DNA from 4 places in the Pseudomonas frigoris genome. Region 1 is predicted to be linked to each of the others. Evidence: predicted binding sites of a transcription regulator. Region 1 holds the regulator's gene; each other region holds the start of a gene.
The links. Region 1 encodes sigma-54, which starts transcription at its own class of promoters, with help from an activator protein. Its sites were predicted from a motif close to ANTGGCATNNANNTTGCTNT; they were not measured.
Positions count from the first base shown of each region.

Region 2: glnA (glutamate--ammonia ligase) is a predicted target of sigma-54. The motif match lies at 1,749-1,768, and genes of this name have one in related genera.
Region 3: flgB (flagellar basal body rod protein FlgB) is a predicted target of sigma-54. The motif match lies at 6,319-6,338, and genes of this name have one in related genera.
Region 4: ACMXYH_RS24315 (flagellar basal body rod protein FlgF) is a predicted target of sigma-54. The motif match lies at 3,117-3,136, and genes of this name have one in related genera.

Region 1 is NZ_CP180479.1:1,198,285-1,206,272, forward strand. Features, by position in the region: gene ptsN (PTS IIA-like nitrogen regulatory protein PtsN) at 1-450, opposite strand, end outside; gene hpf (ribosome hibernation-promoting factor, HPF/YfiA family) at 463-771, opposite strand; gene ACMXYH_RS05365 (RNA polymerase factor sigma-54) at 846-2,339, opposite strand; gene lptB (LPS export ABC transporter ATP-binding protein) at 2,524-3,249, opposite strand; gene lptA (lipopolysaccharide transport periplasmic protein LptA) at 3,249-3,797, opposite strand; gene lptC (LPS export ABC transporter periplasmic protein LptC) at 3,784-4,356, opposite strand; gene ACMXYH_RS05385 (KdsC family phosphatase) at 4,364-4,888, opposite strand; gene ACMXYH_RS05390 (KpsF/GutQ family sugar-phosphate isomerase) at 4,888-5,862, opposite strand; gene ACMXYH_RS05395 (ATP-binding cassette domain-containing protein) at 6,139-6,948, shown strand; gene mlaE (lipid asymmetry maintenance ABC transporter permease subunit MlaE) at 6,948-7,745, shown strand; gene mlaD (outer membrane lipid asymmetry maintenance protein MlaD) at 7,745-7,988, shown strand, end outside.
Region 2 is NZ_CP180479.1:568,137-576,124, forward strand. Features, by position in the region: gene glnA (glutamate--ammonia ligase) at 246-1,652, opposite strand; gene thiI (tRNA uracil 4-sulfurtransferase ThiI) at 1,983-3,437, shown strand; gene typA (translational GTPase TypA) at 3,577-5,397, shown strand; gene ACMXYH_RS02720 (YkgJ family cysteine cluster protein) at 5,604-6,047, opposite strand; gene ACMXYH_RS02725 (glycogen/starch/alpha-glucan phosphorylase) at 6,303-7,988, shown strand, end outside.
Region 3 is NZ_CP180479.1:1,793,090-1,801,077, reverse strand. Features, by position in the region: gene ACMXYH_RS08120 (ribonucleoside-diphosphate reductase subunit alpha) at 203-3,097, shown strand; gene flgE (flagellar hook protein FlgE) at 3,349-4,653, opposite strand; gene flgD (flagellar hook assembly protein FlgD) at 4,685-5,407, opposite strand; gene flgC (flagellar basal body rod protein FlgC) at 5,423-5,866, opposite strand; gene flgB (flagellar basal body rod protein FlgB) at 5,870-6,277, opposite strand; gene cheR (protein-glutamate O-methyltransferase CheR) at 6,619-7,446, opposite strand; gene ACMXYH_RS08090 (chemotaxis protein CheV) at 7,493-7,988, opposite strand, start outside.
Region 4 is NZ_CP180479.1:5,288,278-5,296,265, reverse strand. Features, by position in the region: gene ACMXYH_RS24330 (4a-hydroxytetrahydrobiopterin dehydratase) at 1-8, opposite strand, end outside; gene phhA (phenylalanine 4-monooxygenase) at 113-898, opposite strand; gene ACMXYH_RS24320 (sigma-54-dependent transcriptional regulator) at 1,302-2,861, shown strand; gene ACMXYH_RS24315 (flagellar basal body rod protein FlgF) at 3,191-3,931, shown strand; gene flgG (flagellar basal-body rod protein FlgG) at 3,977-4,762, shown strand; gene flgH (flagellar basal body L-ring protein FlgH) at 4,815-5,510, shown strand; gene ACMXYH_RS24300 (flagellar basal body P-ring protein FlgI) at 5,538-6,626, shown strand; gene flgJ (flagellar assembly peptidoglycan hydrolase FlgJ) at 6,638-7,936, shown strand; gene flgK (flagellar hook-associated protein FlgK) at 7,960-7,988, shown strand, end outside.

The sequences.
Region 1 (7,988 bases):
CTCGTCCAGGACAACCTGATACAAGGCTTCATTGCTCGGGGCACTGCGCAGTTTCTCGCGCACTTCCTTGCGGTCGAGCATGCTGGCGATCTGGCGCAGTAACTCCAGGTGCGCATCGGTAGCGGCTTGCGGGACCAGCAGAACGAACAGCAGGTCAACCGGGGCACCGTCGATGGCGTCGAAATCAATGGGTGCATCAAGGTGCATCAGGGCGCTGATGGGCGAGGTGCAGCCCTTCAGGCGGCAGTGGGGAATGGCGATGCCATTGCCAAAACCGGTTGAGCCGAGTTTTTCACGGGCAATCAGAGCCTCGAAGACATCTTGCATCTCCAGATCCGGCACTTCTTTGTGGATAAGGTTGGCAATTTGCTCGAGGGCTTTCTTTTTACTGCCACCCGGCACGTTCACGAGGGAACGGCCGGGGGTCAGGATGCTTTCAAGTCGGATCATGGGTTGGGAGTGTTAACGACCGGTCGCGCCCTGGAGGAGGCTTTGGGTCTTTTCCTTATGCTTTTTGAGTTGTTTATCCAGCTTGTCGGTCAGTGCGTCGATCGCCGCGTACATATCGGTATGCTCCGCGTTTGCGACTACTTCATTGCCGGGAATATGCAGCGTGGCTTCGATTTTCTGCTTGAGCTTTTCGACCGTCATCGTGACCTGCACGTTGGTGATCTTGTCGAAATGCCTCTCTAATCGTTCGAGTTTTTCGCCGATGTAGGTGCGAAGAGGTTCGGTCACTTCCAGTTGGTGTCCACTGATGTTGACTTGCATACAGCTTCTCCTTCGTTGCCAGTGCATAAAGCGGCAGGCAGAAATGCCTGCCACTGGAACGCTGTGGCGTGGCTCTACATCAACCGCTTGCGTTCGCTCGAAGGCGCGATCCCGAGGGATTCGCGGTACTTGGCGACGGTGCGGCGAGCCACCTGAATGCCTTGTGCCTCCAGTAAACCAGCGATCTTGCTGTCACTCAACGGCTTTTTCTGATTTTCCGCGGCAACCAGTTTTTTGATGATCGCGCGGATCGCCGTGGACGAGCATTCACCGCCCTCGGAGGTGCTGACGTGGCTGGAGAAAAAGTATTTCAGTTCATATATGCCCCGTGGGGTATGCATGAATTTCTGCGTTGTCACCCGTGAAATCGTCGACTCGTGCATGCCCACCGCTTCGGCGATGTCATGCAGGACCAGCGGTTTCATGGCTTCGTCGCCGTATTCAAGAAAGCCGCGCTGATGCTCGACGATCTGAGTGGCTACTTTCATCAGGGTTTCGTTGCGGCTTTGCAGGCTCTTGATGAACCAGCGGGCCTCTTGCAACTGATTGCGCATGAAGGTGTTGTCGGCGCTGGTGTCGGCGCGGCGCACGAAACCGGCGTATTGAGCATTGACCCGCAGTCGTGGCACGGATTCCTGGTTCAGTTCCACCAGCCAGCGTTCGTTGTCCTTGCGTACGATCACGTCGGGAACGACGTATTCGGCTTCGCTGGACTCGATTTGCGAGCCTGGGCGCGGGTTGAGGCTCTGCACCAGTTCAATCACTTGGCGCAGTTCGTCTTCCTTGAGCTTCATGCGACGCATCAGCTGGCTGTAATCGCGGCTGCCGAGCAGGTCGATATAGTCGGTGACCAGGCGTTTGGCCTCGACCAGCCAAGGCGTCTTGGCGGGCAACTGACGCAATTGCAGCAGCAGGCATTCGCCCAGATTGCGGGCACCGATGCCAGCAGGTTCGAATTGCTGGATGCGGTGCAGGACGGCTTCGATTTCGTCCAGTTCGATGTCCAGTTCCGGGTCGAAGGCTTCGAGAATCTCCTCGAGGGTTTCGTCCAGGTAGCCCTGATTGTTGATGCAGTCGATCAGGGTCACGGCGATCAGGCGATCGGTGTCGGACATCGGGGCCAGGTTCAGTTGCCACAGCAGGTGGCTTTGCAGGCTTTCGCCGGCCGATGTCCGGGTGGTGAAGTCCCACTCGTCGTCATCGTTGCTCGGCAGGCTGCTGGCGCTGGTCTGATAGACGTCTTCCCACGCGGTATCGACGGGCAGTTCATTGGGGATGCGCTCGTTCCAGTCGCCTTCCTCGAGGTTATCCACCGTCGGGGCGGTTTCCTGGTAGGAGGGTTCCTGAATGTCGACGTTGGGTTGCTGTTCGGCTTTATCGGCCAAGGGGTCGGCGTTATCGAAGTCGTCGCCTTCTTCCTGGCGTTCGAGCATCGGATTGGACTCCAGGGCCTCCTGGATTTCCTGTTGCAGGTCCAGGGTCGACAATTGGAGCAGGCGGATGGCCTGTTGCAGCTGCGGTGTCATCGTCAGCTGCTGGCCCATTCTCAAGACTAGCGATGGTTTCATGGCAGGGGCTTAACACCTTATTCGCCGGCGCACATGCGCCATCCACTACAGGGCGCCGGAGCGCCAAACATAAGCAAATTATATGCCCGAAACTGCAGCGTTTGCCTAGAGCGCTGTAACAATAAAAAAATGTTGATTTTTTATCGAGGCAAGCGCCCGAGCAACCAGCCAGACACCTCAGTGCTTACAGGCGGAATTCATGGCCCAGATACACTTCCTTGACCAGGTCGTTGGCCAGGATGGTGGCAGAGTCACCTTCGGCGATCAGCTGGCCATCGTTGACGATGTAGGCGGTTTCGCAGATATCCAGGGTTTCACGGACGTTGTGGTCAGTGATCAGCACGCCAATGCCCTTGGCCTTGAGGTGATAGATGATCTGTTTGATGTCGCCCACCGAAATCGGGTCCACGCCGGCGAATGGTTCGTCGAGCAGGATGAATTTCGGGTTGGTGGCCAGTGCCCGGGCGATTTCCACACGGCGGCGTTCACCACCGGACAGGCTCATGCCGAGGTTGTCGCGAATGTGGCTGATGTGGAATTCCTGCAGCAGGCTTTCCAGCTCTTTGCGACGACCGGCCTTGTCGAGTTCCTTGCGGGTCTCGAGAATCGCCATGATGTTGTCGGCTACCGAGAGTTTGCGGAAGATCGATGCTTCTTGCGGAAGATAGCCGATACCGGCCTTCGCACGACCGTGCATAGGCTGGTGGCTGACATCCATGTCGTCAATCAATACGCGACCCTGATCGGCCTGTACCAGACCGACAATCATGTAAAAGCAGGTGGTCTTGCCGGCGCCGTTGGGACCCAGCAGGCCGACGATCTGACCGCTGTCGATCGACAGGCTGACATCGCGCACGACCTGGCGGCTCTTGTAGCTCTTGGCCAGATGCTGAGCTTTCAGAGTTGCCATTACTGGGCCTTTTGCTCGTCGGTTTTCTTCTTCGGCTGGATCACCATGTCAATGCGCGGACGCGACTCGGTGACCTTGTTGCCCGTCGCGCGACCGGCGCTCGCAAGCTTTTTGACCGTGTCGTAGACGATTTTCTCGCCTTGGGTGACGTTGTTGTCCTTGTCGATGACTTTGGCACGATCGATCAGTACGACCCGGTTTTGCGAGGCGTGGTACTGAATAGTCACTCCCCAGCCCTGAACAGGCTTGGTGTCGCCCTGGGTTTGCATTTGCTCGAAATAGGCGAGGTTGCCCACCGAAGTCACCACGTCGATGTCGCCGGTCGGGGTGCGGGTGATGGTCACAGTATTGCCTTTAACGATCATCGAGCCCTGAGTGATGATCACGTCACCTTTATAGGTGGCAATGCCATTCTTGTCGTCCAGCTGGGCGTCGTCGGCCTGGATGCGGATAGGCTGCGCTTGATCGGTCTGCAGAGCCCAGGCGCTCACGCTTCCCAGTGCTGCGCTCAGACCGAGCAAAATAGGGAGGGTTTTAACGAGCCTCATACTGTCCTCTTACGTTCGATAGCAGGTGTATCCTGCTTTCTTTCAAATACGCTTTCATTCCCTTGCCAGTCGACACACCACCAGCGCCGTCGATTCTAACGGGTTGCTCGGTCTGCGCATATTGCTGCTGCGGGAACACTGTCATGCGGGTGCTGGTAATCAGGGTCTTGCGGTTTTTCTCGTCGAAGCGCGTGATGCGCACCGAGTCAATCAGTTCGACCTGAGTGCCGTCGGGATTCACTTCGCCGTGCTCGCTCTGGATATGCCACGGAAACTCGGTGCCGCGGAACATGTTCAGGTCGGGATTGGTCAACAGCGTCACTTCGGTGGCTTTCAGGTGTTCAACCTTGTCGGACGTCATTTCGTATTGCAGTTTGCCGTCCGGCAGGTATTGCACGCTGTGGGCGTTGATCGCGTAATAGTCGATCGCAGTTTCATCGATCTTTGCCACCGGCTGATCGAGGAAGCGTTCCGGGCTGATGTTCCAGTAGCCGACCGCCGCGAATATCGCTGCGATGCAACCGAACACCAGGAATTTGCGAAACTTTTTGCTCAGCATAGTTGGCTCACAGGTACGCGGCGTTTGCCGCATCAAGGCGGCCCTGCGCGCGCAGGATCAATTCGCAGAATTCGCGAGCGGCACCCTCGCCACCGCGGGCCTGGGTGATGCCGTGGGCGTGTTCACGGACGAAACTGGCAGCGTTTGCCACCGCCATGCCCAGGCCGACGCGGCGAATCACCGGCAGGTCTGGCAGGTCGTCGCCGAGATAGGCAACTTGCTCATGGCTTAGGTTGAGTTGGGCGAGAAGCTCGTCGAGCACCACCAGTTTGTCTTCGCGCCCCTGGTACACGTGTGGAATACCGAGGTTCTTCGCTCGTCGCTCGACCACCGGGGTCTTGCGGCCGCTGATGATAGCGGTCTGCACACCGGCTGCCATCAACATCTTGATGCCTTGGCCGTCGAGGGTGTTGAACGTCTTGAATTCGCTGCCGTCTTCGAGGAAGTACAGGCGTCCATCGGTCAGTACGCCATCGACGTCAAAAACCGCCAGCTTGATATTCTTGCCGCGTTGCAGCAGGTCGGTGCTCATCACATTACTCCTGCACGCAGCAGATCGGACAGGTTGAAGGCGCCGATCGGACGGTCCTCCTTGTCCACCACTACCAGCGCATTGATTCGATGGTCTTCCATGATTTTCAGGGCCTCGGCTGCCAGCATATCGGGACGGGCGGTCTTGCCGTGAACGGTCATGACCTCGTCAATGGTCGTATGGTGGATGTCGATGGTCCGGTCAAGGGTTCGGCGCAAGTCGCCGTCGGTGAAGATCCCGGCCAGTTTGCCGTCGGCCTCCACAATCGCGGTCATGCCCAGGCCCTTGCGGGTCATTTCCATCAAGGCGTCCTTGAGTAGCGTGCCACGTTGTACCTGGGGCAGTTCTGCTCCGGCGTGCATGACGGTTTCCACTTTCAGCAGCAGGCGTCGGCCAAGCGCGCCGCCGGGGTGGGAAAAGGCGAAATCTTCAGCGGTAAAACCGCGGGCTTCCAGCAGCGCAACGGCCAGGGCGTCGCCCATGACCAGCGCGGCAGTGGTCGACGAGGTCGGTGCCAGGTTGAGCGGACAGGCTTCGTGCTCGACGTGCACGTTGAGGTTGACCTCGGCAGCCTTCGCCAGCGGTGAGTCAGGGTTGCCGGTCATGCTGATCAATTGAATGCCCAGGCGTTTGATCAGCGGCAGCAGGGTGACGATTTCATTGGTGGAGCCGGAGTTTGACAGCGCCAGGATGATGTCGTCGCGGGTGATCATGCCCATATCACCGTGGCTGGCTTCGGCCGGGTGCACGAAAAAGGCCGTGGTGCCGGTACTGGCCAGGGTGGCGGCGATCTTGTTGCCGATGTGCCCCGATTTGCCCATGCCGACCACGACCACGCGCCCTTTGCTGGCCAGAATCATCTCGCAAGCGCGTACGAAATCTGCGTCGATACGGGGCAACAAGCCTTGTACGGCTTCCAGTTCGAGGCGGATGGTGCGTTGGGCAGATTGAATCAGGTCGCTGGATTGGCTCATGTCAGAAATCGTATAGCCTGATGAAAAGGCGGCGATTATAACGGTAATGATCGAAACCCTCACGCAAGTTCGTCACGCTTTGTCATTCCCGGTTACCCAATACCCTTAAATGTAAGCTTTTACCCCGTCATGTTGCTGAACATGGCCCGGCTTGGGCCTTGGGCGCTTGGCCTTTGCAGTGATATAGTTCGCCGCCAGTTCGGCCTGCCCGGGAGGGATGTGCTTTCGTCAGAGAGTCAGGCGTCCGAGTGAGAGGCTGCATCGCAAGGAGTTTAGATGAGTGCCGATAAAGCCTACGCGGTCGAGCTGAAGGGACTGTCCTTCAAGCGCGGAACGCGCAGCATTTTCAATAACGTCGATATACGTATCCCGCGCGGCAAGGTCACCGGCATCATGGGGCCTTCCGGGTGCGGCAAGACTACGCTGTTGCGGCTGATGGGCGCACAGTTGCGGCCCACCAAAGGCGAAGTCTGGGTCAATGGACAGAACCTGCCGAAACTGTCGCGCAGTGATCTGTTCGATGCGCGAAAGCACATGGGCGTGCTGTTTCAGAGTGGTGCACTGTTCACCGATCTCGATGTGTTCGAGAACGTCGCCTTTCCGCTACGCGTCCATACCGAACTGCCGGAAGAAATGATCCGGGACATTGTCCTGCTCAAATTGCAGGCCGTGGGCTTGCGTGGCGCCATCGACCTGATGCCTGACGAGTTGTCCGGCGGCATGAAGCGTCGCGTCGCGCTGGCCCGGGCGATTGCCCTCGATCCGCAGATCCTCATGTATGACGAGCCCTTTGTCGGCCAGGACCCCATCGCCATGGGCGTACTGGTGCGCCTGATCCGCCTGCTCAACGATGCGCTGGGCATCACCAGTATCGTGGTCTCCCACGACCTGGCCGAGACCGCGAGCATCGCCGATTACATCTATGTCGTCGGCGAAGGCCAGGTGTTGGGGCAGGGCACTCCCGAGGAGCTGATGAACTCGCAGGAGCCACGCATCCGTCAATTCATGACAGGCGAGCCCGACGGTCCGGTCGCCTATCACTTTCCAGCGACGGATTACCGCGCAGATCTTCTGGGGAAGCGTTGATGCGCAAGATTTCACTAATAGAACGGGTTCGCCGGTTCGGCCACTCTGGCATTGACGTGCTGGGGGTGTTCGGCCGTTCCGCGATATTCCTGTTCCATGCCTTGCTTGGCCGGGGCGGCATTGGCGGCGGTTTTGGCTTGCTGATCAAGCAACTGCATTCGGTGGGCGTGATGTCCCTGGTGATCATCGTGGTCTCCGGGGTATTCATCGGCATGGTGCTGGCGCTGCAAGGCTTCAATATTCTATCCAGCTATGGTTCGGAGCAGGCGGTCGGCCAGATGGTTGCGCTGACGCTGTTGCGCGAACTGGGGCCCGTGGTCACGGCATTGTTGTTCGCCGGGCGCGCTGGTTCGGCATTGACTGCCGAAATCGGCAACATGAAGTCCACCGAGCAGTTGTCCAGTCTGGAAATGATTGGTGTCGACCCGCTCAAGTACATCATTGCCCCGCGCCTGTGGGCCGGCTTCATTTCCCTGCCTGTGCTGGCGATGATCTTCAGCGTGGTGGGAATCTGGGGTGGTTCGTGGGTGGCCGTCGACTGGCTGGGTGTCTATGAAGGTTCCTACTGGTCCAACATGCAGAACAGCGTGACCTTTGCAGACGATGTGCTCAACGGCATCATCAAAAGCATCGTTTTCGCCTTTGTCGTGACCTGGATCGCCGTATTCCAAGGCTATGACTGCGAGCCCACTTCCGAGGGGATCAGTCGTGCCACTACCAAGACCGTGGTGTATGCCTCTTTGGCTGTACTCGGCCTGGACTTTATTCTGACCGCCTTGATGTTTGGAGATTTCTGATGCAAAACCGCACCCTGGAAATCGGTGTCGGCCTTTTCTTGCTGGCTGGCATCCTGGCTTTGCTGTTGCTGGCGTTGCGGGTGAGTGGCCTGTCCCCGAGCGCAACCACCGACACTTATAAACTTTATGCGTATTTCGACAATATCGCCGGTTTGACTGTCAGAGCTAAAGTGACCATGGCCGGTGTGACCATCGGCAAGGTCACTGCGATCGATCTGGACCGCGACAGTTTCACCGGTCGAG
Region 2 (7,988 bases), 630 kb from region 1:
CCACGGTCTGTACTGGTCAGAGTCAGAATCGAGCTTTTAGTCCCGCCCACCCCTTCAAGTCTAAACATACAAGCGAGCTTGCTCGCGATAGCGGTTTCTCATTCAACATTGATGTTGGCTGATCCGCCGCCATCGCGAGCAAGCTCCCACAGGGGTTTATTGCAGCCGTTGAATCGCGCCCACAAAAAAAGGCCTCCCGAAGGAGGCCTCTTTTTTGTCACGCCGCTTGCGCAGGCGCTACTGGATCAGCAGCTGTAGTACAGCTCGTATTCCAGTGGGTGTACGAAGGTACGTACTTTGATTTCTTCTTCGCTTTTCAGAGCGATGTAAGCGTCGATGAAGTCGTCGCTGAAAACGCCGCCTTTGGTCAGGAACGCACGACCTTTGTCCAGCTCTTCCAGGGCTTCTTTCAGGCTGCCGCACACTTGTGGGATCTCTTTCGCCTCTTCAGGCGGCAGGTCGTACAGGTTTTTGTCAGCAGCATCGCCAGGGTGGATCTTGTTCTGGATACCGTCCAGGCCGGCCATTACCAGGGCAGCGAAGGCCAGGTACGGGTTAGCTGCCGGATCCGGGAAGCGGGCTTCGATACGGCGAGCGCGAGGGCTGGACACGTAAGGAATACGGATCGAGGCGGAACGGTTGCGAGCCGAGTAGGCCAGCATCACTGGAGCTTCGAAACCTGGGACCAGACGCTTGTAGGAGTTGGTCGACGGGTTGGTGAAGCCGTTCAGGGCCTTACCGTGCTTGATGATGCCGCCGATGAAGTACAGAGCGGTATCGGACAGGCCGGCATAGCCTTCGCCAGCGAAGGTGTTCTTGCCATCTTTGGCGATGGACAGGTGAACGTGCATACCCGAACCGTTGTCGCCGTACAGAGGCTTAGGCATGAAGGTCGCGGTGCGGCCGTATGCATCAGCAACGTTGTGTACGCAGTACTTCAGGGTCTGAACTTCGTCAGCCTTGGCCACCAGGGTGTTGAACTTCACACCGATTTCGTTCTGGCCGGCAGTTGCCACTTCGTGGTGGTGAACTTCGATGACCAGGCCCATTTCTTCCATGGCGTTGCACATGGAGGTACGGATTTCGTGGTCGTGGTCGAACGGCGGAACCGGGAAGTAGCCGCCTTTGACGCCTGGACGGTGGCCTTTGTTGCCGCCTTCCACGTCCTGGTCGGACATCCACGAACCTTGTTCGGAGTAGATCTTGAACATGGAGCCGGAGATATCGGACTTGAACTTCACTTCGTCGAAGATGAAGAATTCAGGCTCTGGACCAACAAATACGGTGTCGCCGATACCGGTCGACTTCAGGTATTCCTCGGCACGCTTGGCGATCGCACGTGGGTCACGGTCGTAGCCTTGCATGGTCGAAGGCTCGATCACGTCGCAAACCAGGATCAGGGTTGGCTCTTCGGTGAACGGGTCGAGAACGGCAGTGCTGTCGTCCGGCATCAGGATCATGTCGGAGGCTTCGATGCCTTTCCAACCAGCGATGGAGGAACCGTCGAACATTTTGCCTTCTTCGAAGAAAGCTTCATCCAGCGCGTCGCGAGCCGGCATGGTCACGTGGTGCTGAGTGCCTTTGGTGTCCGTGAAGCGCAGATCAATCCACTTGACGTCATGATCTTTGATGAGTTGAACCGACTTCGACATAGTGTCCTCCGGGTGGCTTCGGGCTTAGTAGTGGATGCCCTTAGAATGTGGGTGATGCCGGCGCGAATACTCTGCCAAGGCAACCTGCCTCACAAGGGAGCAAATTGCATGCCAGTGCCCCACCATGGGTTTTTTGCCCCAATTTCACGCTTATAAAGGTGCAAAGCGCAGCAAAGCTGGAAATAGCGCCCCGTAATGTAGCGTCAAATACAACAAATGACCCGTTTTGGTGCGCGCAAAACCTTCTGCACATTAACTGGTTAAACCTTGAGCAATTTCCGCTATAATCCGCGCCCCCCTTTTTCGGCTGGCCCAGCGCGCGCTGTTTTCATGAAACTAATCGTAAAAGTCTTCCCCGAGATCACCATCAAGAGCCGCCCGGTACGGATGCGTTTCATCCGCCAGTTGGCCAAAAACATCCGTACCGTGCTCCGCGACCTGGACCCGGCTGTGGTGGTGAACGGTGTGTGGGACAATCTCGAGCTGGAAACCCGCGTCAGCGAGCCCAAAGCCCTGAAGGAGATGACCGAGCGCCTGAGCTGCATGCCGGGCATCGCGCATTTCCTGCAAGTCGACGAATACCCGTTGGGCGACTTCGACGACATCGTCGCCAAGTGCAAGCAGCACTTCGGTGATGCATTGGCCGGGAAGATCTTTTCGGTGCGCTGCAAGCGTGCCGGCAAGCATGAATTCAGCTCGATGGACGTCGAGAAATACGTCGGCAGCCAACTGCGTCGTCAGTGCGGCGCCGCCGGAATCTCGCTGAAAACGCCTGCAATCGAAGTTCGCCTCGAAATTCGCGACAAACGGTTGTTCGTGATCCACAGCCAGCACAACAGCATCGGCGGTTATCCGCTGGGCGCCCTGGAACAGACGCTTGTGCTGATGTCCGGCGGCTTCGATTCCACCGTCGCCGCTTACCAGATCATGCGCCGCGGGCTGATGAGCCATTTCTGCTTCTTCAATCTGGGCGGACGAGCCCATGAACTGGGCGTCATGGAAGTCGCGCACTTCATCTGGAAGAAGTACGGCAGCTCCCAACGCGTGTTATTTGTGAGTGTGCCGTTCGAGGAAGTACTGGGAGAAATTCTCGGTAAAGTCGATAACAGTCATATGGGCGTAGTTTTGAAGCGTATGATGTTGCGCGCTGCTTCCCGTATTGCCGATCGGCTGGAGATCGATGCGCTGGTCACCGGCGAAGCGATTTCCCAGGTGTCGAGCCAGACGCTGCCGAACCTGTCCGTGATCGACTGCGTGACCGACAAGCTGGTCTTGCGTCCGCTGATCGCCAGTCACAAGCAGGACATCATCGACCTGGCCAACGAAATCGGTACTGCCGACTTCGCCAAGCACATGCCGGAATACTGCGGGGTCATCTCGGTGAACCCCAAGACCCACGCCAAGCGTCCACGCGTGGAGTACGAAGAACAACAGTTCGACATGGCAGTACTTGAGCGTGCGCTCGAGAACGCCAAACTGGTGCCGATCGATCGCGTGATCGACGAATTGGGCCAGGATTTGCAGATCGAAGAAGTCAGCGAAGCGCTGGCTGGTCAGATCGTCATTGACATCCGTCATCCGGATGCTGCTGAAGACGACCCGCTGGGCCTCGTTGGCATTGAGGTACAAACGATGCCGTTTTATGCATTGAACGCTCGTTTCAAGGAACTGGACCCTACTCGCCAGTACCTGCTGTATTGCGACAAAGGCGTGATGAGTCGCCTGCATGCCCACCATTTGCTCAGTGAGGGGCATGCCAATGTGCGCGTTTATCGACCGAGCTAAGTGCCCGGGGCTGTTTGCCTGTGGCCTGCGTCACCGGCCCCCCGACGCCGCCGTCAAGCTGTAACGGCTTTGCCGGACTCTACTGTTAATCGCTGCCAAGACTTGTCAGCACACCGAATCCTCTGATCGAGATACACAAGTGATCGAAAATCTACGCAACATCGCCATCATTGCTCACGTTGACCATGGTAAGACCACCCTGGTAGACAAACTCTTGCGTCAATCCGGCACCCTGGAGCGCAACGAGCTCAACGACGAGCGCGTGATGGACTCCAACGACCAGGAGAAAGAACGCGGTATTACCATTCTGGCGAAAAACACCGCCATCAACTGGAACGGCCACCACATCAACATCGTGGACACCCCGGGCCACGCCGACTTCGGCGGCGAAGTTGAACGCGTAATGTCGATGGTTGACTCCGTTCTGCTGCTGGTTGACGCTCAAGACGGCCCTATGCCGCAAACCCGTTTCGTGACCAAGAAGGCTTTCGAAGCCGGCCTGCGTCCAATCGTGGTCATCAACAAGGTTGACCGTCCAGGCGCGCGTCCGGACTGGGTTCTGGACCAGATCTTCGACCTGTTCGACAACCTCGGTGCTACCGAAGAACAGCTGGACTTCAAAGTCGTCTACGCCTCGGCCCTGAACGGCATTGCCGGTCTGGAACACACCGACATGGCTGAAGACATGACCCCGCTGTACCAGGCGATCATTGACCACGTACCGGCTCCACAAGTTGACCGTGACGGTCCGTTCCAGATGCAAATCTCGGCACTGGACTACAACAGCTTCCTGGGTGTTATCGGCGTTGGCCGTATCGCCCGTGGTCGCGTCAAGCCGAACACTCAAGTTGTGGCTATCGACGCCGACGGCAAGCGCCGTAACGGTCGTATCCTGAAGCTGATGGGTCACCACGGTCTGCACCGTATCGACGTTGACGAAGCAGCTGCCGGCGACATCGTCTGCGTCAGCGGCTTCGACCAGCTGTTCATCTCCGACACTCTGTGCGACCCACTGAACGTCGAAGCGATGAAGCCGCTGACCGTTGACGAACCAACCGTTTCCATGACCTTCCAGGTTAACGACTCGCCGTTCTGCGGTCGTGAAGGCAAGTTCGTCACCAGCCGTAACATCAAAGAGCGTCTGGACAAAGAACTGCTCTACAACGTTGCCCTGCGCGTTGAAGAAGGCGACACCGCCGACAAGTTCAAAGTCTCCGGCCGTGGTGAGTTGCACCTCTCGGTACTGATCGAAACCATGCGTCGCGAAGGCTTCGAAATGGGTGTTGGTCGTCCGGAAGTGATCATCCGCATGGTTGACGGCGTCAAGCACGAACCGTACGAAAACGTGACCATCGACCTGCCAGAAGAATCGCAAGGTTCGATCATGGAACAGATCGGTATCCGTAAAGGCGACCTGACCAACATGGTTCCGGATGGCAAGGGCCGTGTGCGCCTTGAGTACAACATCCCGGCTCGTGGCTTGATCGGTTTCCGTAACGAGTTCCTGACCCTGACCTCCGGTGCAGGCATCCTGACCTCGATCTTCGACCGTTACGACGTGATGAAGTCCGGCGACATGTCCGGCCGTCAGAACGGCGTGCTGGTTTCGGTTGCTACCGGTAAGGCTCTGACTTACTCGCTGGAAACCCTGCAAGCTCGCGGCAAACTGTTCCTGGGTCACGGTGAAGACGTGTACGAAGGTCAAATCGTCGGCATCAACAGCCGCGACAACGACCTGGGCGTCAACCCAACCAAAGGCAAGAAGCTCGACAACATGCGTGCCTCGGGTAAAGACGAAACCATCGCTCTGGTTCCGCCTATCCGTTTCACCCTGGAACAAGCTCTTGAGTTCGTGCAAGAAGACGAACTGTGCGAAGTCACTCCTAAGTCCATCCGTCTTCGTAAGAAGATCCTGGGCGAAAGCGAGCGTACCCGCGCTGCCAAGAAAGCCGGTAACTGAGTTTCGACTTAGTTAGCTGCTAAAAAAACGCCCCCGACCGCAAGGTCGGGGGCGTTTTTGTTTGTCTGGGGGTTGTGCGGTGTTTGTTCCGGCCCCTTCGCGAGCAAGCCCGCTCCCACATTGGATCTGCGTCGTTCACAGAACCAATGTGGGAGCGGGCTTGCTCGCGAAGGCGGACGGTCAGCCGCCGAAGAACTCAGCGACGATCAGAACTTCTCGAGGGTCCGACGGCTCTCGCTGGTCTCACGCGCCATTTCTTTCGGCTTATACGCGCAATACCCCGGCCGCGGCCCGATTTTCGGGTGGTTGCGGCAAGTATCCGGGCGCTTTTCATAAATAGTGCACAGACGGCTCTTACGATCCAGGTACAGGCAATCGTTGTTGCTCATGCGCTGAAGGGTGAAGATCTCGGACTTCTGGTTGTAACGCTCGACGATCCCTTCCTTCTGCAAACGCTTGGCGATGTTCTTCGGCGGCTCGCCGCGCTCGAACTCATCGACGATGCCGATACGGATCAGATCCTTGATCTTGACCTCGACCGGCAGGGTGCAGCAGCTGGAAACGCACGAACCACACATCGGGGCGGAGTACTTGGCCCAGGTATCGAGGCGATCGATCTCCGCGGCGGCGATCAGGTTGGACTTCATCATCGGTTGTTACCAGCGTGCATCAGGGCGCGCGATCATACCGGGACTGGTGGATTTTTGAACAACCTTTCGCCAGATTTTTTTCGTATTCCGCCCAATAACACCTGTAACCCGGCACGGCACCTGCATTCTTTCCGGTGCGCGACAAGGTAATGTCGATCTATCTCACACTAACGGGAAAAACTGCCGAACCAGAGTTCCAACGGCCTGTCAGACCGTCTAGGCTCAACAACTCCACGCTCGCTCGAGGTCCTATCGATGACTCAAGAACCACTTGTTCGCGAAGCAGAGGTGGCCGCATTCCGCGACGCCGTCTTGACCAAACTCACCTACGCGGTGGGCAAAGACCCGGATCACGCCTTCGACCACGACTGGTTCGAAGCCATTGCCTTGGCGGCGCGCGATCACATGGTCGAGCACTGGATGGACCACACCCGGCAGATATACCGCAAAGGTCAAAAGCGGGTTTATTACCTCTCCCTTGAATTTCTGATCGGCCGTCTGCTCTACGACAGCCTGAGCAACCTTGGCCTGCTGGATGTTGCCCGCGAGGCCCTGACTGAGCTCGGCGTCGACCTTGAACGCATCCGCCTGCTGGAACCCGACGCAGCGCTGGGCAACGGCGGCCTCGGTCGTCTGGCCGCGTGCTTCATGGAAAGCATGTCGACCCTCGGCATTGCCGGCCACGGTTACGGCATTCGTTATGAACATGGCTTGTTCCGCCAGGCCATCGTCGACGGCTGGCAGCAGGAACAGACCGAACACTGGCTGGATTTCGGTAACCCTTGGGAGTTTGAACGGCCAGAGGTCGTTTACCCGATCGGTTTCGGTGGCAGTGTCGAAACCGTCACCGACGAAGCGGGCAAGTCCAAGCAAGTCTGGACGCCAGCAGAAACCGTTCGCGCGATTGCGTATGACACGCCGGTCGTCGGCTGGCGCGGGGCGAGCGTCAACACGCTGCGCCTGTGGCGCGCCCGGGCCATGGAAGATTTGCACCTGGAACGCTTCAACGCCGGCGACCACTTGGGCGCCGTGGCAGAAGTCGCCCGGGCCGAAAGTATTTCCCGGGTGCTCTACCCGGCGGACAGCACCGAAGCGGGCCAGGAATTGCGCCTGCGTCAGGAGTATTTCTTCGTCGCCGCGTCCTTGCAGGACTTGCTGCGCCGTCATCGCAACATGCACACCTCGGTCCTGACCCTGGGCGATCATGCAGCGATCCAGCTCAACGACACCCACCCTTCGATAGCCGTGGCCGAACTGATGCGGCAACTGGTCGATGTCTATGACGTCGCGTGGGATGCGGCATGGCAAGTCACGGTCGACACGCTGTCCTACACCAACCACACGCTGCTGCCGGAAGCGCTGGAAACCTGGCCGGTCGGTTTGATGGAGCGGATGTTGCCGCGGCACATGCAAATCATTTACTTGATCAACGCCCAGCACATCGATTCGCTGCGGGCCAAGGGTATCCATGACTTCGAGGTCCTGCGCGCGGTGTCGCTGATAGAGGAAGACAACGGTCGCCGCGTGCGCATGGGCAACCTCGCGTTCCTTGGCTCCCACAGCGTCAACGGCGTGTCCGGCCTGCATACGCAACTGATGCGCAAAACGGTGTTTTCCGAACTGCACAACCTCTACCCGGACCGGATCAACAACAAGACCAACGGCATCACCTTCCGCCGCTGGCTCTACCAGGCCAACCCGGAGCTGACCTCGATGATGGTCGACGCGCTTGGCCCCGATCTGCTGGACAACCCCGAAGAACGTTTGCTCGGCCTGGAACCGTTCGCCGAGAAAGCCGCGTTCCGCAAGGCGTTCGCCGAGCAGCGGCTGCACAGCAAGAAAGCCCTGGCGTACATCATTCATGAGCGGCTTGGCGTTGCGGTCAACCCGGCCGCGATGTTCGACGTGCAGGTCAAACGGATCCACGAATACAAACGTCAG
Region 3 (7,988 bases), 590 kb from region 1:
CTGTCACCCAAAAGGATCCCGGTTTCAGGTTCAAGGCCTGGGACTAAAGACTTCGGCATGGAAGCGGCGCCCCAATTGCCCCTTCCTGATCTGTCCCGAAGTTGGTATGCCCGGCCCCTCGCCGGTTGTAGTGCTTCAGGACGGAACGGTGGGCACCGTGATGGTGCCCAAACAAACATAGAGAATGTGGAGACAACCCCCCATGCAAACCGACACAACTCGCGAGAACCCGCAGGGCACCTTGCCGCAGGCCGCTGATTCGACTTCGGATCTGTCCGCCACCGCGCCTGGCCAGCTGCGCGTGATCAAGCGTAACGGCACTGTCGTTCCTTACACCGATGACAAGATCACCGTCGCTATCACCAAAGCGTTTCTCGCAGTTGAGGGCGGCACCGCTGCCGCTTCGTCGCGAATCCACGACACCGTTGCCCGTCTGACCGAACAAGTCACCGCGACCTTCAAGCGTCGCATGCCCTCGGGCGGCACGATCCACATCGAAGAAATCCAGGACCAGGTCGAACTGGCCCTGATGCGTGCCGGCGAGCAGAAAGTGGCGCGCGACTACGTGATCTACCGTGACGGTCGTTCGAAAGAACGCGCCGCCCACGCACCGGCCGAAGAAGCCGTCAACGCTCATCCGTCGATCCGCATCACCCGCGCCGATGGCACCTTTGCTCCTCTGGACATGGGCCGCCTGAACACCATCGTCACCGAAGCGTGCGAAGGCCTTGCAGAAGTCGACGGCGACCTGATCCAGCGTGAAACCCTGAAAAACCTGTACGACGGCGTGGCCCTGACCGACGTCAACACCGCTTTGGTGATGACCGCCCGTACCCTGGTTGAGCGTGAACCGAACTACTCGTTCGTGACCGCTCGCCTGCTGATGGACACCTTGCGTGCCGAAGGCCTGAGCTTCCTGGAAGTCGCCGAAAGCGCGACCCACCACGAAATGGTCGACCTGTACGCCAAGGCCTTGCCTTCGTACATCGCCAAGGGTATCGAATTCGAATTGCTGAACCCGATCCTGGCGACCTTCGACCTGGAAAAACTCGGCAAGGCGATCAACCACGAGCGCGATCAGCAGTTCACGTACCTGGGCCTGCAAACCCTGTACGACCGTTACTTCATCCACAAGGACGGTATCCGCTTCGAACTGCCGCAAATCTTCTTCATGCGCGTGGCCATGGGCCTGGCGATCGAAGAGAAGAACAAAGAAGACCGTGCAATCGAGTTCTACAACCTGTTGTCGTCCTTCGACTACATGTCCTCGACCCCGACCCTGTTCAACGCCGGCACTCTGCGTCCACAGCTGTCGAGCTGCTACCTGACCACCGTGCCGGATGACCTGTCGGGCATCTACCACGCGATCCACGACAACGCCATGTTGTCGAAATTTGCGGGCGGCCTGGGCAACGACTGGACCCCGGTTCGTGCACTCGGTTCGTACATCAAGGGCACCAACGGCAAATCCCAGGGCGTTGTTCCGTTCCTGAAAGTCGTGAACGACACCGCCGTCGCCGTTAACCAGGGTGGCAAGCGCAAAGGCGCTGTCTGTGCCTACCTGGAAACCTGGCACATGGACATCGAAGAGTTCATCGAACTCCGTAAGAACACCGGTGATGATCGTCGTCGTACCCACGACATGAACACGGCCAACTGGATCCCTGACCTGTTCATGAAGCGCGTCTTCGATGACGGCAAGTGGACCCTGTTCTCGCCGTCCGAAGTTCCAGACCTGCACGACCTGACCGGCAAGGCCTTCGAAGAGCGTTACGAGTACTACGAAGCCCTGTCCGAGTACCCGGGCAAGATCAAGCTGTTCAAGACCATCCAGGCCAAAGACCTGTGGCGCAAAATGCTGTCCATGCTGTTTGAAACCGGCCACCCATGGCTGACCTTCAAAGACCCGTGCAACCTGCGCAGCCCGCAGCAGCACGTCGGCGTGGTTCACAGCTCGAACCTGTGCACCGAGATCACCTTGAACACCAACAAGGACGAGATCGCCGTTTGCAACCTGGGCTCGATCAACCTGCCGAACCACATCACCAACGGCAAGCTGGACACCGCCAAGCTGGAACGCACCGTGAACACCGCCGTTCGCATGCTCGATAACGTTATCGACATCAACTACTACTCGGTGCCACAAGCGAAGAACTCCAACTTCAAGCACCGTCCGGTCGGTCTGGGCATCATGGGCTTCCAGGACGCGCTGTACCTGCAGCACATTCCTTACGGTTCCGACGCTGCCGTCGAGTTCGCCGACAAGTCGATGGAAGCGGTCAGCTACTACGCGATCCAGGCTTCCTGCGACCTGGCCGACGAGCGCGGCGCCTACGAGACGTTCCAGGGTTCGCTGTGGTCCAAAGGCATCCTGCCGCTGGATTCGCAACAGATCCTGATCGAGCAACGTGGCCAGAAGTACATTGACGTTGACCTGAACGAATCCCTGGACTGGGCACCGGTTCGTGCCCGTGTGCAGAAAGGCATTCGTAACTCCAACATCATGGCCATCGCACCGACCGCGACCATCGCCAACATCACTGGCGTATCGCAGTCGATCGAACCGACCTACCAGAACCTCTACGTGAAATCGAACCTGTCGGGCGAATTCACCGTGATCAACCCGTACCTGGTTCGCGACCTGAAGGCTCGCGGTCTGTGGGACTCGGTCATGATCAACGACCTGAAGTACTACGACGGTTCGGTGCAACAGATCGAGCGCATCCCGCAAGAACTCAAAGAGCTCTACGCGACCGCTTTCGAAGTGGACACCAAGTGGATCGTTGACGCGGCAAGCCGTCGTCAGAAGTGGATCGACCAGGCTCAATCGCTGAACCTGTACATCGCCGGCGCATCGGGCAAAAAGCTGGACGTGACCTACCGCATGGCCTGGTACCGTGGTCTGAAAACCACTTACTACCTCCGTGCCCTGGCCGCAACCAGCACCGAGAAATCGACCATCAACACCGGCAAGCTGAACGCTGTTTCCAGCGGCGGCAACCACGGTGAAGATTCGGTCCTGGCAGCGCCTGCCGGCCCTGCTCCAGTGCCGAAGGCTTGCGCCATCGACGAGCCGGATTGCGAAGCTTGCCAATAAGCTGAGCCGGTGAGCGCTGAAAGGCGCTTACCTGGATAACCCCCGATCGGTCCTCTGGATTGTCGGGGGTTTTCTTTTGCCTGCCTTTCAAGATCAAAAGATCGCAGCCTCGTTTCACTCGACAGCTCCTACAGGGGCCCCCTATTTCCTGTAGGAGCTGTCGAGTGAAACGAGGCTGCGATCTTTTTGCCAGCCATAAAAAAGCCCCTCGATTGAGGGGCTCTTTGTGCAGCGCTTTCAGCCAACCCGCATCAGGTCATCTGAATGATGGTTTGCATGATGGTGCTCTGAGTCGAGATGGTCTTGGCGTTCGCCTGGTAGTTGCTCTGTGCCTTGATCAGGTCGACCAGTTCATTGGTCAGGTTGACGTTGGACTCTTCCAGAGAGTTGGAGTGGATCTCGCCCAAGGTACCGGTGTTCGGCGCATCGTAGCCCGGGATACCCGACGAGTAGGTTTCTTTCCAACTGGTGCCGCCTACAGGCTGCAAACCTTGTTCGTTGGTGAAGCTGGCGAGCGAGATCTGGCCGATGGGCTTGGTCTGGCTGTTGCTGAAGTTGGCCAGCATGACACCGCTGGTGTCGATGGTCAGGTTGGTGATCTGGCCGGTGGCGTAGCCGTTCTGCGTAGGAATCGAACGCGCGGTGTCAGCGTTGTACTGCGTGGTTTTGTCCATGGAGACCGTAACGACGCCGGACGCAGCGCCGTTGGCTGTCCACACGCCATTGGTCACGGTACCCGGAATCCAGCCGGTGACTTTCAGGTCAGGGCTGACAATCGGCAAAGGGGCAGCTGGAGTGGTGACGGAAACCAGTTTGCCTGACGAATCGAACGCCATGGTCGAAGCGACAGGAGGAGTAAGAGTAGGGTCGCTGCCATCCGGGTTGCGACCCTCGATCAGGGTGTAGGTCTTCCAGGTGTTGTCAGCAGTCTTGACCATGAATTGGTCCATGACGTGCTTGTTACCCTGGGTATCGTAAATAGGGGTACTGAACTGCTTGGTGAAGGACGCTTCCTTGGACGGGTCAAACGGATTGGTAATCTGGTTGATGATGGGAGCTGTGGAGTTCAGGTTGATCGTCGACGAAACCGTGGAGGTGTTTTTTGGCGCCAGGTTCGACGTATCGATGCGCAGGTCAGTCAAAACGCCATTGAGGATCTTGCCATTGGCATCCACGCCATAACCCTGCAGACGCGCAGAGCCATCGGTGTTGGTAACGTAACCGTCTTTGTCGACCTTGAACGTACCGGCACGGGTGTAGGACATCGAACCATTCTCGCTCAGCACGAAGAAGCCGGAACCGTTGATGCCCATGTCCAGCACATTGCCGGTGTTGTTGACGTCGCCCTGGGTGAACTGCTGGGAAACGTTGGCCAGGCGCACGCCGTTACCGATGGTTTTGCTGCCGGAACCCAGCTTGGTGGCCGAGTAAACGTCTTCGAATTCCGCACGGGACGATTTGAAACCGGTGGTCGCGACGTTGGCGATGTTGTTGCCGGTCACGTCCAGTTGTTTGTTGGCTGCATAGAGACCGCTAAGGCCGATATTGAAAGACATATTCCACTCCTTTGTGCCGTGTTAGTCGGCTCTACATACCAATAGTTTGTACTTTGGACAGCGCGATGCTGCCCGCCCCGGCTAGGTTGAGCATCAACTCACCGCCTGTCTGGCTGATGGTCACGCTGTTGACCGTTGCCGGCAGGTACGTCACCAGCGAGGTCGCCTTGCCGTCGTAGGTCGCCGTAGCGCCGAAGGTATAGGTACCCGCCTTGGCCACTTCGCCTGCGTCGTTTTTGCCGTCCCAGATGAAAGTGGAAGTACCGGCGACTTCGCTGCCCAGGTCGATGGTGCGGACAACCTTGCCATCGGCATCGGTGATCTTGACCTTGACCGGGTCCACCGACGCCGGTACGGCAATGGTGCCGCTGAAACTCTTGGAGGTATCGACCACCGCCGTGCCGCCCGGTGCAATAACCGAACGCCCGACCAGCGACGACGCCTGCAACGCCTGGGACGAGTTGTAATTGCTCGCCAGGCCACTGACGGTGTCGTTGAGCGTGGTGATACCTTCCAGACTGCTGAACTGGGCCAACTGGGCGACGAACGCACCGTTGTCTTGCGGTTCCAGCGGGTTCTGGTTTTTCAGTTGCGTTACCAGCAACTGCAGAAACGCGTCCTTGCCCAGGGCCTTTTTACCGGTGGCGCTATTCGTCGCCGACGCCAGGCCATCCGTCGTGGTGCTGGTCTTGATCGAGGAGTTGGCCAGGATGTCCTTGAGGCTCAAACCACTGGTGGTATCGGTAACACTCATCTGAGTCGCCCCTTATCACTGACCGAGGGTCAGGACCTTTTGCATCATGGTTTTGGCGGTGTTCATCATTTCGGCGTTGGTCTGGAACGAACGGCTCGCGGAAATCATGTCAGCCATTTCTTCCACCACGTTGACGTTCGGGTAGTAGACGTAGCCCTTGGCATCGGCCGCCGGATGGTTCGGCTCGTAGCGCGCTTCAAGGTTGCTTTGGTCTTCGACCACGCCCAGCACTTGCACGCCTTGACCGGCGGCGTCCTGGTTCTGAAACAGCGAGTCACTGCCGCCGCTCTGGCCGCCCTGGAACATGGTGGCGAATACCGGGTGCCGTGCACGGTAGGTCTGGTCGATGCTCGACGAGACGGTTTCGGCGTTGGCGATGTTCGAGGCGACGGTGTTCAAGCGAGTGGTTTGCGCACTCATGCCGCTACCGGCAATGTTGAAAACACTGGATAGGGACATGGCTTACTCTCCACGAAGGGCTGACACCAGCCCTTTGAATTTGCTGTTGAGCAGGGTGAAGCTGGCCTGGAAGTTGACCGCGTTTTCCGCGTAGTTCGACTGTTCCAGCTGGGCGTCCACGGTGTTCTGGTCGATCGACGGTTGCATCGGCGTGCGATACAGCAGCGATTCGTCGCCATTGCCCAGGCCTTCGGCTTCGATATGACGGCTGTTGGTCATGTTCAAGGCGAAAGTGCCGCTCTTGGTCTTCTCGTTCTGCTCGGCAAGCACTTTCGAGAAGTCCAGATCCCGAGCCTTGTAGTTCGGGGTGTCGGCGTTGGCGATGTTGTTGGCCAGGACTTCGGCACGCTGAGCGCGGAAGCCCAGGGCTTGTTCGTGGATACCGAGCGCTTTATCGAAGCTGATGCTCATGTCGGAAACCTTCGGGTGACCTGATTTTTCGTAACAGGGACATAGCAAGCGTCGTGCCAATTCAAAAAACCCCGTAAACTGGGGCTTTGCGGGCAGTGGCAACGTGGCAATGCCAGAAAAGCGGCAACCGATTTCCGCCGCCTGCCGCTTTTCTGCCGCTTTCCTGGATTGCACCCGCCCCCCTGTAGGAGCTGCCGAAGGCTGCGATCTTTTGATCTTGATCGTAAAAAACAAGATCAAAAGATCGCAGCCTTCGGCAGCTCCTACGTGATGCAAAGCGGCAGGCATAAAAAAAGGGAGCCCTTAAGGGACTCCCGTTTTTTTTGCCTGCCGCTTTTGCATCACTTCGCCTGGTAAATGATCCCCGGGCTGCATTGGACCATCTGGTAATGATCCGGCAAACCGTTCAGCGCCTCGGAAGCACCGAGGAACAGATAACCGCCTGGCTTCAACGTGCTGTGAATGCGCAACAGGATGTCCTTCTTCACCTCGGCGGAGAAGTAGATCAGTACGTTGCGGCAGAACACGATGTCGAACTTGCCGAGGCTCGCGTAGCTGTCCAGCAGGTTGAACGAGCGAAACTCCACCCGGCTCTTGATCGGCGCCTTGATTGCCCAGCGCCCTGGCCCTTTCGGGTCGAAATAACGTTGAAGGCGCTCGGGCGACAGGCCACGGCCGATGGCCAGGCTGTCGTACTCGCCGGTCTTGCAGTTGGTCAGCATGGTGCCGGACAGGTCGGTGGCAACGATCTGCACGCCCATCTTCAACTGGCCCATGTTCACGCGCTCGAACTCATCGATCGACATCGACAGCGAATACGGTTCCTGACCCGACGAACAGGCCGCCGACCAGATCCGCAGACGCTGGCCGGGGGCGGCCTTGATCGCTGCGGGCAGCACCTTGTTCTTCAAGACTTCAAACGGATAGGTGTCACGAAACCACAAGGTTTCGTTGGTGGTCATGGCATCCACCACCATCTCGCGCAAACCGCTGCGCGGCTGGGTCTGGATGCGCTGGACCAGCTCACCCAGGGACTTGATGCCTTGCTGTTCCATCAGTTTGTTGAGACGGCTCGAGACCAGGTACTGCTTGTTTTCACCGAGCAAAATGCCACAGGCTTTTTCCAGGAAGACCCGGAACTGTTCGAAATCCAAATTACCCGTAGACAAAGATGCCGCCTCTTAAATCGTATTAACCGTTAGGGGCAGAAGGCCCCTAGCTGATGTCTGCTGCTTTGATCCGGTTGACTACCCGGGATGCCAGGTCATCAGGACGGAATTTGGCAAGGAAGTCATCGGCACCGACCTTCTTGACCATCGCCTGATTGAATACACCCGACAACGAAGTATGCAGGATGATGTGAAGCTTTTGCATGCGAGGGTCGTTGCGGATCTCGGCCGTGAGGGTGTACCCGTCCATCTCCGGCATCTCGATGTCGGAAATCATCATCAGGAACTCTTCTTCCGGCTTCTTGCCCTCGTCGACCAGCTTGCGCAGGTAATCCAGCGCTTGCCGACCGTCGTTCAACGCCACCACTTCGACTCCGACCGTCTGCAGGCAACGGGTCACCTGCTTGCGCGCCACCGACGAGTCATCGACCGTCAGTACTCGCAAAGAGAGCGCCTTGTGCTGGGTTTCGACATCCACCACGCCAACGGAAATCGCTTCCGGTGTCGGCGCCACTTCTGCCAGCACTTTCTCGACGTCGATG
Region 4 (7,988 bases), 2.7 Mb from region 1:
GTGGACATGATGGGTTCCTGAAATCGAATTATTGGAAATCGGCCGTCAGTGTCACCACGCTAAACCAAAGCGTCGGTTACTGACAGGCTCACTTGATTCTAAAAGCAGCGGATCACGCAGCCTTTGGCGGAAATTTTGGTGTGTGCAATCCCAGCTGCATGCCTTGCTTGACCATGCCCATGATGTCTTCGTGGGCCAAGTCGAACAGGCGCTTGAGGTTCGGCAGGACAAAGTACAGCGGTTGCAGGATGTCGATGCGGTACGGCGTGCGCATGCATTCCAGCGGATCGAAGGCCTGATGCTCAGGTTCGTTCGACAGGCAGTAAACGGTTTCTTTTGGCGAGGAGAGAATGCCGCCGCCGTAGATGCGCTGGCCTTCTGGCGTATCGACCAGGCCAAACTCGATGGTCATCCAGTACAAACGCGCCAGGTACACGCGTTCTTCCTTGGAAGCCTGTAGGCCAAGTTTGCCGTAGGTGTGGGTAAATTCGGCGAACCAAGGGTTGGTCAGCAGCGGGCAGTGGCCAAAAATCTCGTGGAAAATGTCCGGCTCTTGCAGGTAATCCAGTTCTTCGCGGGTACGAATAAACGTCGCTACCGGGAACTGCTTGTTGGCGAGCAATTCGAAAAAGGTCTGGAATGGGATCAGTGCGGGAACCCGGGCAACCTGCCACCCGGTGGTTTCACCGAGGACCTTGTTGATCTCACCGAGTTGCGGAATGCGGTCGTGGGGCAGACCGAGTTTTTCGATACCGTCCAGGTATTCCTGGCACGCACGACCCTCGATCACTTTCAGTTGGCGAGTAATCAGCGTGTTCCACACCGCGTGTTCTTCGGCGGGGTAGTCGATAAAACCTTGCGCATCGGGCTCGCGAGCCACGTATTGCGTCTGCTTCATGCTGCTCTCCTGCTAGGGGATTTCGTTCTTGTTATGTCCTGCTATGGACCTAGAAATACCTCAAGAAATGCAGCGTTGCAGCACGTGAGTCGCGCTGTGCGTAGGAAAATTCGTCGATTTTTGTAAAGTATTCGTTACGGATCGGCCGCTATGGCGTAGGGATTGAGATTTGCGGGTTTGAAATGGCGTGCAGGTGTCACATAATCTTGACGACTAATTGAGCCACTCAGTAAAAAAAATATGTCCGAGGCACTGCGAATACCCCTGAGGGAGCGGGCTTGCTCGCGAAAGCGTCGGCACATCCGACATTGATGTATCAGACAGTCCGCTTTCGCGAGCAAGCCCGCTCCCACAGGTTATGCGCTCGGCATTAACCTCACTCACCGCTTTTTCGGGCCTTTATATGCGTATCAAAGTCCATTGCCAGAACCGTATCGGCATTCTGCGCGACATTCTCAACCTGTTGGTGGAGTACGGGATCAACGTCGCTCGCGGCGAGGTCGGCGGTGAGCATGGCAATGCGATCTACCTGCATTGCCCAAACCTGATCAACATTCAATTTCAGGCGTTGCGTCCCAAGTTCGAATCGATAGCCGGGGTTTTTGGCGTCAAGCGTGTAGGGCTGATGCCCAGCGAACGTCGGCACATGGAGCTCAATGCGTTGCTCGGCGCCCTGGAGTTTCCGGTGCTGTCGATCGACATGGGCGGTTCGATCGTCGCGGCCAACCGCGCGGCGGCGCAGTTGCTCGGCGTGCGGGTGGATGAGGTGCCGGGGATTCCGCTGTCGCGTTACGCCGAGGATTTTGACTTGCCAGAACTGGTGCGCGCCAACAAGTCGCGGATCAACGGCTTGCGGGTGAAGGTCAAGGGCGACGTGTTTCTCGCCGACATTGCGCCACTGCAATCAGAGCATGACGACAGCGAAGCCATGGCCGGCGCGGTACTCACGCTGCACCGCGCCGACCGGGTCGGTGAACGTATCTATAACGTGCGCAAGCAGGAGCTGCGCGGTTTCGACAGCATTTTCCAAAGCTCGAAGGTGATGGCCGCGGTGGTGCGCGAAGCTCGACGCATGGCTCCGCTGGATGCGCCGCTATTAATAGAAGGTGAAACCGGTACGGGTAAAGAGTTGTTGGCGCGAGCCTGCCACCTGGCGAGTCCGCGGGGGCAGTCACCGTTAATGGCGCTTAACTGCGCGGGTCTGCCGGAATCCATGGCTGAGACGGAGCTGTTCGGCTACGGCCCCGGCGCTTTCGAAGGGGCGCGGGCCGAAGGCAAGCTCGGACTGCTGGAACTGACGGCGGGCGGTACGCTGTTTCTCGATGGCGTCGGGGAAATGAGCCCGCGTTTACAGGTGAAATTGCTGCGTTTCCTACAGGACGGTTGCTTCCGTCGTGTGGGCAGCGATGAAGAGGTTTATCTGGATGTGCGGGTGATCTGCGCGACGCAGGTCGACCTGTCCGAGTTGTGTGCACGCGGCGAGTTTCGCCAGGATTTGTATCACCGCTTGAACGTGCTTTCACTGCACATCCCGCCACTGCGCGAATGCCTCGATGGTTTGACGCCGCTGGTGGAACACTTCCTCGATCAGGCCAGTCGGCAGATCGGTTGCCCACTGCCGAAACTGGCGCCGGCGGCGATGGAGCGGCTCAGTCACTACCATTGGCCGGGCAATGTTCGGCAATTGGAGAACGTGTTGTTCCAGGCGGTTTCCTTGTGCGAGGGCGGGACCGTCAAGGCCGAACATATTCGCCTGCCGGACTACGGCGTGCGTCAGCCACTTGGCGATTTCTCGCTCGAGGGCGGGCTGGACGAGATCGTCGGGCGCTTCGAGAAAGCGGTGCTTGAGCGCTTGTACTCCGAGCACCCGAGCAGTCGGCAGTTGGGCAAGCGTCTGGGGGTTTCCCATACCACCATTGCCAACAAGTTGCGTGAGTATGAGGTTGGCAAGACTGAGTCTTAGCCGATAGCTGTTTTGCCTGTGATGGCCCCTTCGCGAGCAAGCCCGCTCCCACACTTGACCGCATTTTTTCTGGAGGAACTCGATCAAGTGTGGGAGCGGGCTTGCTCGCGAAGGCGGTAGCGGCCGTTGCCCAAGGTCAAGCCTTGCCGCGAAGCGGCATAACACCGCCGGTTTTTCGTCTTTGACACAATCCCCCGTTTCCCCTCTGAACCCCTCAAGTCCTTTGTTTGCCGGGCCCTGCGCCGCCAGAAAAAAGTTGGTCTGCAAATTGCTTATGGCTCAGCAGTACAGCAGTGGGCGGCAAACGTCCGGCATGCAGAGGAAAGAGTGTGGACAAGTACCTTTATGTGGCAATGACCGGCGCCAGCCAGAATGCACTGGCGCAGAAGGCTCATGCGAACAACCTGGCGAACATCTCCACCAACGGTTTCCAGAAAGACCTGGAGCAGGCTCGTTCGATGCCGGTGTTCGGTGACAGCTTTCCGGCGCGTGCGTTTGCCCTGTCCGAACGTCCCGCCACTGATTTCTCCCCGGGCGCATTGGTGGAAACCGGTCGTGACCTCGATGTCGCCGTGCAAGGCAATGGCTGGATCGCCGTGCAAAACCCTGACGGTGGCGAAAGCTACGTGCGCACCGGCAGCCTGAACGTCGACGCCCTGGGCGTGCTGCGGGCCGGCAACGGTATGCCGGTGATGGGCAATGGCGGGCCGATTGCCGTGCCGCCCGAGCAGCAAATCGAAGTGGGCGAGGACGGCACCATCAGCATTCGTGCGATGGGCGAAGGTCCTCGCGTGATGGCGGAAGTCGACCGCATCAAGCTGGTTAATCCTGACTTCAAGAACATGACCAAAGGCCTGGACGGTTCGATCCACACCAAGGACGGCAAGCCGGCGCAAGCCGATGCTGGCGTCAAACTGGTGTCCGGTTTCCTTGAGTCGAGCAACGTCAATGCCGTGGAAGAGATGACCTCGGTGCTGGCGCTGGCCAAGCAGTTCGAGCTGCACATCAAGATGATGAACACCGCCAAAGACGATGACCAGGCCATGGCTCGGGTCTTGCAGATCAGCTAATTATCAGAACGTCGCGCCGTAAAACAGGCGCACGAGGAGAATCGAATGCTTCCGGCTCTATGGGTTGCCAAAACAGGTCTGTCCGCCCAGGACACCAACCTGACGACCATTTCCAACAACCTGGCCAACGTGTCGACCACGGGTTTCAAACGTGACCGCGCCGAGTTCCAGGACTTGCTCTACCAGATCAAACGCCAGCCAGGCGCCCAGTCGACCCAGGACAGTGAGCTGCCGTCGGGTCTGCAAGTGGGTACCGGTGTGCGCATTGTCGGCACCCAGAAAAACTTCACCGCCGGCAGCTTGCAAACCACCGAGCAGCCGTTGGACATGGCCATCGACGGTCGCGGTTTCTTCCAGATTCTGCAGCCGGACGGCACGACTTCCTACACCCGTGACGGTACGTTCCACCTGGACTCCAACGGTCAGATCGTGAACTCCAGCGGCTTCGCCCTGGAGCCGGCCATTGTCATCCCCAACGATGCCCAAACCTTCACGGTCGGTCGCGACGGCACCGTGTCCATCACCGTTGCCGGCAACCCGGCCTCCCAAGTGATCGGCAACCTGCAAACCGCCGACTTCATCAACCCGGCCGGTCTGCAGGCAGTGGGCAACAACCTGTTCCTGGAAACCGCGGCCAGCGGCGCGCCGCAAGTCGGTACCCCGGGCCTGGCCGGTTTCGGCACCACGCTGCAGAACACCCTGGAAACGTCCAACGTCAGCACCGTTGAAGAGATGGTCAACATGATCACCACTCAGCGCGCTTACGAGATGAACTCCAAGGTGATCTCCACCGCCGACCAGATGCTCTCGTTCGTAACGCAGAATCTGTAATCAAGTCTATGAGGCGGCCATCAGGTCGCCTGCAATACCGTGAGGTAGGGTCATGAATCGCTTTGTATCTGTTCTGGCACTGAGTGCGGTCGCCGCGCTGGCGGGTTGCGTCGGTCCGACGCCCAAGCCCAATGACCCTTACTACGCCCCGGTGTTGCCGCGCACACCGCTGCCGGCTGCCGCCAATAATGGCTCGATCTACCAGGCCGGTTTCGAACAGAACCTGTACAGCGACCGCAAGGCGTTCCGGGTCGGTGACATCATCACCATCACCTTGAACGAGAAGACCCAGGCCAGCAAAAACGCCAATTCCCAGGTCGGCAAGAACAGCAAGACCAGCATTGGCCTGTCCTCATTGTTCGGCAGTACGCCCAACACGAATAACCCGCTCGGCAGCGGCGACCTGAGTCTGGATGCCAGCTACAGCGGCGACCGCGCGACCAAGGGTGACAGCAAGGCCGGGCAGGGCAACAGCCTCACTGGCTCGATCACCGTGACCGTCGCCGACGTGTTGCCCAACGGCATCATCGCCGTGCGCGGCGAGAAGTGGATGACCCTCAATACCGGTGATGAACTGGTGCGGATTGCCGGGCTCGTTCGCGCCGATGACATCGCCACCGACAACACCGTTTCGTCGACCCGTATCGCCGATGCACGCATCACCTATTCGGGCACCGGTTCGTTTGCCGATGCGAGTCAGCCAGGCTGGTTCGACCGTTTCTTCCTCAGCCCGCTGTTCCCTTTCTAGGTGGCTACGTTGAATTTCAAACACCTCATGGTGGCCGCCCTGATGCTGTCCGCAGCGTTCAACGCTCAAGCCGAACGGCTGAAGGATATCGCCAGTATTTCCGGCGTGCGTTCCAACCAATTGATCGGCTACGGCCTGGTGGTCGGGCTTAACGGCACCGGTGACCAGACGACGCAAACCCCGTTCACCCTGCAGACCTTCAACAACATGCTCTCGCAATTCGGCATCAAGGTGCCGCCGGGTTCGGGCAACGTGCAATTGAAGAACGTCGCAGCGGTGTCGATCAGTGCTGATTTGCCAGCGTTCGCCAAGCCGGGTCAGCAGGTCGACATCACCGTATCGTCCATCGGTAACTCCAAGAGCCTGCGCGGCGGCACCTTGCTGCTGACGCCGCTGAAGGGTATCGACGGTAACGTCTATGCGATCGCCCAGGGTAACCTGGTGGTCGGCGGTTTTGACGCCGAAGGTCGTGACGGTTCGAAGATCACCGTCAACGTTCCGTCGGCCGGTCGTATCCCGGGCGGTGCGTCGGTTGAGCGTTCGGTGCCGAGCGGTTTCAATCAGGGCAACAGCCTGACGCTGAACCTCAATCGTTCGGACTTCACCACGGCCAAGCGCATCGTCGACAAGATCAACAATATGCTCGGCCCTGGCGTTGCCCAGGCCATCGACGGCGGTTCGATTCGTGTCAGTGCGCCACTCGATCCGAGTCAGCGCGTCGACTACTTGTCGATCATCGAGAACCTTGAAGTCGACCCGGGTCAGGCGGTGGCGAAAGTCATCATCAACTCGCGGACCGGCACCATCGTGATCGGCCAGAACGTCAAGGTTTCCCCGGCCGCCGTGACCCACGGCAGCCTGACCGTGACCATCACCGAAGACCCGATCGTCAGCCAGCCCGGCCCTCTGTCCAATGGCCAGACCGCCGTCGTGCCGCGCTCGCGGGTCAACGCCCAGCAGGAAGCCAAACCGATGTTCAAGTTCGGTCCGGGCACCACCCTCGACGAAATCGTGCGTGCGGTGAACCAGGTCGGCGCGGCACCGGGTGACTTGATGGCGATCCTCGAAGCACTGAAACAGGCCGGCGCGTTGCAAGCCGACCTGATCGTGATCTGAGGACGGCGACCATGGATATGCGCAAGGGCGGATTGGGGGTCAGCAGCAACGATTCGGGTTCCTACTCGGACCTGAATCGCTTGAACCAGCTCAAGGTCGGCGACAAGGACAGTGACGCGAACATGCGCAAGGTTGCGCAGGAATTCGAGTCGCTGTTTCTCGGTGAAATGCTCAAGTCCATGCGCTCGGCCACTGAAACGCTGGGCCAGGACAATCCGCTCAACACGCCGGCAGCCAAGCAATACCAGGAAATGTACGACCAGCAGTTGGCCGTTTCCATGTCCCGTGAGGGCGGCGGTATCGGTCTGGCTGACGTGCTGATGCGTCAGATGTCGAAGAACAAGCCGCTGGCCCCGGGCGAGGCTGCTGCAGCGTCAGCCGCCAAGCAAGCTGCCGCGAAAGCCGCCGTGGAAACCCCGATTGGCGCCGGTACGGTCGCCACCAACGGGCCGTTGTCGCGCCTCAATGGCGAGCGTCCGTTGTGGGCTTCGCGCTCGGTGAAGTCGGCAAGTGCGGGCGAGGGTACTCATCGCAATGACATGGCGCTGATCAATCAGCGACGTCTGGCGCTGCCGCCGAAACTGGCCGACCGCTTGCTCGCAGGGCTGGTGCCGTCGGCATCGACCGCTGCCGCGACCGTCACGACGGCGCAGAACAACATCCAAATGCCGCAGAGTACCAAGACCGGTTCCGGCCCCCTGTACAACGGCGATTGGCTGGCTTCGCAAGCGGATACGACATCCAGTGGGCGCCTGCAGGTTTATGGTCGTGCCATGGCGCAAATACCGCTGGCACCGGCGAAGAAAGCGTTCAGTTCCGCCGACGAATTCGTCAACACCATGCTGCCGATGGCCAAAGAGGCCGCCGAACGCATTGGTGTCGATCCGCGTTACCTGGTGGCGCAGGCTGCCCTGGAAACCGGTTGGGGCAAATCGGTCATGCGTGCCCAGGATGGCAGCAGTAGTCACAACCTTTTCGGCATCAAGGCTGGCAGCAGTTGGAAGGGCGAATCGGCGCGGGCAATCACCAGCGAATTTAGGAATGGCGAGATGGTCAAGGAGACGGCTCAGTTCCGTTCCTATGACTCTTACAAGGACAGCTTCCATGACCTTGTGACGCTGCTGCAAACCAACAATCGCTATCAAGATGTTGTGAAGTCGGCCGATAACCCAGAACAGTTTGTACGCGAGTTGCAAAAGGCCGGTTACGCAACCGACCCGGACTACGCAAGCAAGATTTCGCAGATAGCCAAGCAGATGACGAGTTACCAGAACTACGCTGCGGCGGGCGCTACCACCACGCCTCTATAGGCATAAGCTATAAGGTCTGAACCATGAGTTTGCTCAACATCGGGATGTCGGG